DNA from 2 places in the Escherichia albertii genome. Region 2 is predicted to be linked to the other one. Evidence: predicted binding sites of a transcription regulator. Region 2 holds the regulator's gene; the other holds the start of a gene.
The links. The regulator PhoB, encoded in region 2, activates phosphate uptake and scavenging genes when phosphate is short. The targets are predictions, from matches to a motif close to CTGTCATAAAACTGNCNNAT.
Positions count from the first base shown of each region.

Region 1: the regulator PhoB is predicted to act here: its motif matches at 1,174-1,193, upstream of ugpB (sn-glycerol-3-phosphate ABC transporter substrate-binding protein UgpB).

Region 1 covers NZ_CP117568.1:2,592,325-2,595,745, reverse strand. Annotated here, with positions in the region: gene PS053_RS12660 (hypothetical protein) at 1-78, shown strand, start outside; gene PS053_RS12655 (PLDc N-terminal domain-containing protein) at 193-939, shown strand; gene ugpB (sn-glycerol-3-phosphate ABC transporter substrate-binding protein UgpB) at 1,288-2,604, shown strand; gene ugpA (sn-glycerol-3-phosphate ABC transporter permease UgpA) at 2,702-3,421, shown strand, end outside.
Region 2 covers NZ_CP117568.1:4,123,284-4,126,704, reverse strand. Annotated here, with positions in the region: gene phoR (phosphate regulon sensor histidine kinase PhoR) at 123-1,418, opposite strand; gene phoB (phosphate response regulator transcription factor PhoB) at 1,476-2,165, opposite strand; gene sbcD (exonuclease subunit SbcD) at 2,354-3,421, shown strand, end outside.

The sequences.
Region 1 (3,421 bases), 1.5 Mb from region 2:
ATAAACTTACTACTTGGTGCAAGCGTACTGCTCGTGGGCTATGCCATTGTCTTTATTCAGTCATACACCGGGGGATAGCTGTTAAATCCGGTCGTGGGCAATCAATGAACTTCGTCCGTATACAGACTTGTTTCAACGGGTCGGGAGGATTAAAACCAGACCTCATATTTTTGCCACGGAAAGGTCCCTCCCATGCATTACGCTGTTATCGTTATGCTTGAACTGCTGTGCTGTATTCACGCTTATCGTACCGGACAAGAGAGATACTGGATTTTTATCATCTTCTTTTTTCCGGTGATTGGCTGCGTGGCATATTTTGTCCTGGTGATGTTGCCAGAAACCGGAGCTGACCGTCATGGGCGTTCCTTGCTGATGCGTTTGCAGGACAAAATCAACCCGGAACGCCACCTGCGCAAATTAACCGAAGAGCTGGCGATTGCCGAGACGAATCAAAACCACTATCAACTTGCCAACGAACTGGCGCGCCTCGAACGCTACCACGAAGCTGTTCCCCATTATCAGCAGGCGTTAGGCGGGATATTCGCCCATGAAGCGGTAATGATGTTAAGTCTGGCGCAGGCGCAATTTGCCATTCAGGAGTTCGCCGCCTGTCAGCAGACGCTGGAAGATGTGATGCGCTATAACCCTGATTTTCAGTCGGCAGAAGGGCATCTGTTATTCGCCAGAGCGTTAGCGGCACAGGAAAAATATACTGATGCGGAAAGTGAGTTTGAGGTATTAATTTCTTATTACTCAGGCCCGCAGGCGCGTATTTATTATGCGGAGATGCTGGCAAAAATGAACCGACTCCGTGAAGCCAATGAGCAGTATGTTGCTGTGGTTGATACGGCTAAACGTTCAAGACCTCATTATAGAAAACACCACCGGGAATGGATTAAGACCGCCAATGAACGGCTGAAGCAGAGTGTGGTGCGATAAAAATTGTCTTTGCTGTTAGACCTGTCTGTGGGTAACCTTTTGTTAAAATTGGAAAATATCGCTCCTGTAGGCCGGATAAGGCATTTACGCCGCATCCGGCATGAAACGATAAACACGTTATCTACAATCTGTAGCGTTTGACACAGATCTTCTCTTTTTCCTGCTTATCCGTGCCCCATCTCCCATTTTCCTTTCCCCGCGTCGTCACTGCCTTGTCATCTCTCTGACACCTTACTATCTTAAAAATGTAACAAAATAGTTATTTTTCTGTAATTCGAGCATGTCATGTTACCCCGCGAGCATAAAACGCGTGAATTCACGCATTCGGTACAACAAGAGAGATAATCAATGAAACCGTTACGTTATACAGCTTCAGCACTGGCGCTCGGAGTGGCTTTAATGGCAAATGCGCAGGCAGTGACGACTATTCCGTTCTGGCATTCTATGGAAGGGGAACTGGGTAAAGAGGTGGACTCTCTGGCCCAGCGTTTTAACGCCGAAAACCCGGATTACAAAATCGTACCGACCTATAAAGGCAACTACGAACAGAATTTAAGTGCGGGGATTGCCGCATTCCGCACCGGCAACGCTCCGGCTATTTTGCAAGTTTATGAAGTTGGCACCGCCACCATGATGGCGTCGAAAGCCATTAAACCGGTGTATGACGTGTTTAAAGAGGCGGGGATTAACTTCGATGAGTCGCAGTTTGTGCCAACGATTTCCGGTTACTACTCCGACAGCAAAACCGGACACTTACTCTCCCAGCCGTTCAACAGCTCGACTCCTGTTCTCTATTACAACAAAGACGCCTTCAAGAAAGCGGGGTTAGACCCGGAACAGCCGCCGAAAACCTGGCAGGATCTGGCGGACTATGCCGCGAAACTGAAAGCCTCTGGTATGAAGTGCGGCTACGCCAGCGGCTGGCAGGGCTGGATCCAACTGGAAAACTTTAGCGCCTGGAACGGTTTGCCGTTTGCCAGCAAAAACAACGGCTTTGATGGCACAGATGCCGTGCTGGAGTTCAACAAGCCGGAGCAGGTGAAACACATCGCCATGCTCGAAGAGATGAACAAGAAGGGTGATTTCAGCTACGTCGGGCGTAAGGATGAATCCACCGAGAAGTTCTATAACGGTGATTGTGCGATGACGACCGCCTCTTCAGGTTCTCTTGCCAACATTCGTGAGTACGCCAAATTTAACTACGGTGTCGGCATGATGCCTTACGACGCGGACGCGAAAGATGCGCCGCAAAACGCCATTATCGGCGGAGCCAGTCTGTGGGTGATGCAGGGCAAAGATAAAGAAACTTACATCGGCGTGGCGAAGTTTCTCGACTTCCTCGCGAAGCCGGAAAACGCTGCCGAGTGGCATCAGAAAACCGGTTATCTGCCAATCACCAAAGCGGCTTATGACCTGACCCGTGAACAAGGCTTTTACGAGAAAAACCCAGGGGCGGATATCGCCACGCGTCAGATGCTGAACAAGCCGCCGTTGCCGTTCACCAAAGGGCTGCGTCTGGGCAACATGCCGCAAATCCGCGTGATTGTGGATGAAGAGCTGGAGAGCGTGTGGACCGGTAAGAAGACGCCACAGCAGGCGCTGGATACCGCCGTTGAGCGTGGGGATCAGTTGCTGCGCCGCTTTGAGAAATCGACGAAGTCTTAACCAGTGAAATGCCGGATGTGTTTTGCTTATCTGACCTGTCATCGCGTGTAGGCCGGATAAGCGAAGCGCATCCGGCACAGTTCAGGAATTAACCGTAATGTCATCATCCCGCCCGGTGTTTCGCTCGCGCTGGCTGCCTTATTTGCTGGTCGCGCCGCAGCTCATCATCACCGTTATCTTTTTTATCTGGCCTGCGGGCGAAGCGTTGTGGTACTCGCTGCAAAGCGTCGATCCGTTTGGTTTCTCCAGCCAGTTTGTCGGCCTGGATAATTTCGTCGCGCTGTTCCATGACAGTTACTATCTCGACGCCTTCTGGACGACGATAAAATTTAGCACCTTTGTCACCGTCAGCGGTTTGCTGGTGTCGCTGTTCTTTGCGGCGCTGGTGGAGTACATCGTGCGCGGCAGCCGTTTCTATCAAACCTTAATGCTGCTGCCATATGCCGTGGCCCCCGCCGTTGCCGCCGTATTGTGGATATTTTTGTTTAATCCCGGCCGCGGGCTGATTACCCATTTTCTCGCTGAGTTCGGCTATGACTGGAACCACGCACAAAACAGTGGTCAGGCGATGTTCCTGGTGGTGTTTGCTTCGGTGTGGAAACAAATCAGCTACAACTTTCTGTTCTTCTATGCCGCGCTGCAATCCATTCCCCGTTCGTTGATCGAAGCCGCAGCCATCGATGGTGCAGGCCCAATTCGCCGCTTCTTTAAGATTGCGCTGCCGCTTATCGCCCCGGTGAGTTTCTTCCTGTTGGTGGTGAACCTGGTATACGCCTTCTTCGATACCTTCCCGGTGATCGATGCCGCTACGTCCGGC
Region 2 (3,421 bases):
TATGGCTAATCATGCGAACAAAAAATCACCATTCGTTGTGAAATTTAGCGTTCGTTTTTTGACTGCAAACAAAAAAAGCCAGCGTCGGCTGGCTTGTGGAAACAAAAAATGACAAAGGTGGATTAATCACTGTTTTTGGCAATTAAACGTTCCGGCAAAACAAAGCTGAAACGCGTGCCTTTACCCAATGTACTCTCAATATTCAGGCGACTTTCGTGATGATTCACCGCATGTTTAACGATGGCTAACCCTAATCCGCTGCCACCTGTTTGTCGGGAACGCGCTTTATCAACACGATAAAAACGCTCCGTCAGTCGCGGAATATGCTCCGGTGCAATGCCTGGCCCGTTATCTTCAACGCTAAACTCGGCACCGTGCGGTACTCGCTGCCAGCGCACGGTAATATGTGTACCTTCCGGCGTATGATTCACCGCGTTATAAACCAGGTTGGAAATCGCACTACGTAGCTGATCTTCATTGCCAGACACTTTGAGGTTGTTATCAATTTCAAAAGTAAATGTCTGTTTGTGCTGGCTCAGAGTCTGAGCTTCACGCTCAACAACGCGCAGCATCATCGGCACATCAACCTTCTCATTCAGCAACTGCGTTGGTGCAGCTTCAATTTTTGACAGTGTCAGCAACTGCTTTACCAGCCCCTCCATCCGCTGGGTCTGTTCACGCATGGTGTGCAACGCTTTTTCTCGAACTGCGCCTTCCAGCGGCTGCTCATGCATCATCTCCAGGTAGCCCTGTAATACCGTCAACGGTGTACGCAACTCATGGCTTACGTTGGCAAAAAAGTTGCGCCGCGCCCCTTCCAGTTGATGCATTTGCGTGACATCGCGCGCCACCATCAGCAACTGTTTATGGGTATAAGGCATGACGCGAATTTCCAGATGCCGCCCGGTGTTGAGTACCAGATTAAGCGGGCGAGAAAAATCGCGAGTTTTCAGATATTGCGTAAACTCCGGGTAACGCAGCAGGTTAAGGATGTTCTGCCCATTATCTTCCGGCCAGCGCAGGCCAAGAATTTGTTGCGCCAGACCGTTGCACCAGAAAATGCCGCCCTCTTCCGTAGTCAGCACCACCGCATCGGGCAGCGACTCCGCGCCGCTACGAAAACGTTTAATAAGATTGCCCAGCTCGCGGCGACGTTTTTTATTACGCAGTTGCATCTGGTGTAAGCCGTACAGCAGCGGTTCCCAGCTACCACGCCCCGGTGGCGGCGTCATACTGCGGTCAACCCACAGCCACCATGAAAGACGCAATAAATTCCAGAAATGCCAGATAAGCAGTCCCGTTACCGATGCCAACAAAAACCAGGGCAGGTAACCAAAAAAAGCACCCAGGATGAAGGCCGGGAGGCAGCAAAGTAGCAGCTCCAGCACCAGCCTTTTCCACGACAGCCGTTCCAGCACGTAAGATACTCCAGTTAAGAAATCATAAGCCCTGCTCTGCGTCCGATGAGCAAGGCGTTAAAAGCGGGTTGAAAAACGATATCCGGTACCGCGCACGGTCTGCACCATGCGGTCATGCCCGCCAGGCTCCAGTGCTTTACGCAGGCGACGAATGTGGACATCGACCGTGCGGTCCTCCACATATACGTTGGTTCCCCAGACATGATTTAACAGTTGTTCGCGACTGTACACGCGTTCGGGATGGGTCATAAAAAAGTGCAGTAGTTTAAATTCTGTCGGCCCCATCTCCAGCGGCTCTTCGCCCGCCATCACCCGGTGAGAAGTCGGATCGAGACTTAGCCCCTGCATCTCAATCACCTCTTCTACCGCCATAGGGGAAATACGGCGCATCACCGCTTTAATTCGCGCCACCAGCTCCTTCGGCGAAAACGGCTTGGTGATATAGTCATCCGCGCCGGTTTCAAGTCCACGCACGCGATCTTCTTCTTCCCCTCTGGCGGTCAACATCACCACCGGGATATCCCGGGTCATTGACTCACGCTTAAGATGTTTGATGAACTGGATACCGGAACCGCCGGGTAACATCCAGTCGAGGAGAATTAAATCCGGCCAGGGTTCATTCAGTTGGTTCACAGCACTGTCATAATCTTCCGCTTCGACTGGCTGAAAGCCATTTTGCTCGAGTACGAAGCAGACCATTTCGCGAATTGGAGCTTCATCTTCTACGACCAGAATACGTCTCGCCATGATTTGCCCTGTTGTAAGAGATAGATTGCGATCATTAATGCGACGCCATTATGCGTCAGATTTATGACAGATTTATGAAAAGAACGTCGCACTCGTCCTCAGGTTATTGATTTCCGGGCGCAGAAAAAAGTAAATCACACACCTGTTTGGGTATAATCGCGCTCATGCTTTTTCGCCAGGAAATTGTTATGCGCATTCTTCACACATCAGACTGGCATCTCGGCCAGAACTTCTACAGCAAAAGCCGCGAAGCTGAACATCAGGCCTTTCTTGACTGGCTGCTGGAGACCGCGCAAACCCATCAGGTAGATGCGATTATTGTTGCCGGTGATGTTTTCGATACCGGCTCACCGCCCAGTTACGCCCGTACGTTATATAACCGCTTTGTTGTCAATTTACAGCAAACCGGCTGTCATCTGGTGGTACTGGCAGGAAACCATGACTCGGTAGCCACGCTGAATGAATCGCGCGATATCATGGCGTTCCTCAATACTACCGTGGTCGCCAGCGCCGGACATGCCCCACAAATCTTGCCACGTCGCGACGGGACGCCTGGCGCGGTGCTATGCCCCATTCCTTTTTTACGCCCGCGTGACATTATTACCAGCCAGGCGGGGCTTAACGGTATTGAAAAACAGCAGCATTTGCTGACAGCGATCACTGACTATTACCAACAACACTATGCCGATGCCTGCAAGCTGCGCGGCGATCAGCCTCTGCCCATCATCGCCACGGGGCATTTAACGACCGTTGGCGCCAGCAAAAGCGACGCCGTGCGCGACATCTATATAGGTACGCTGGATGCCTTCCCGGCACAAAACTTTCCGCCAGCCGACTACATCGCGCTCGGGCATATTCACCGCGCGCAGATTATTGGCGGCATGGAGCATGTTCGCTATTGCGGCTCCCCCATTCCTCTGAGTTTTGATGAATGCGGCAAAAATAAATATGTCCATCTGGTGACATTTTCAAACGGCAAATTAGAGAGCGTGGAAAATCTGAGTGTACCGGTAACACAACCGATGGCGGTACTGAAAGGAGACCTGGCGGCGATTACCACGCAACTGGAACAATGGCGAGATGCGCCGCAGAACCCGCCCATCTGGCTGGATATTGAAATCACTACTGATGAGTATCTGCATGATATTCAGCGCAAAATTCAGACATTAACTGAATCACTGCCTGTGGAAGTCCTGCTGGTACGCCGGAGCCGCGAACAGCGCGAGCGTGTATTGGCCAGCCAACAGCGTGAAACT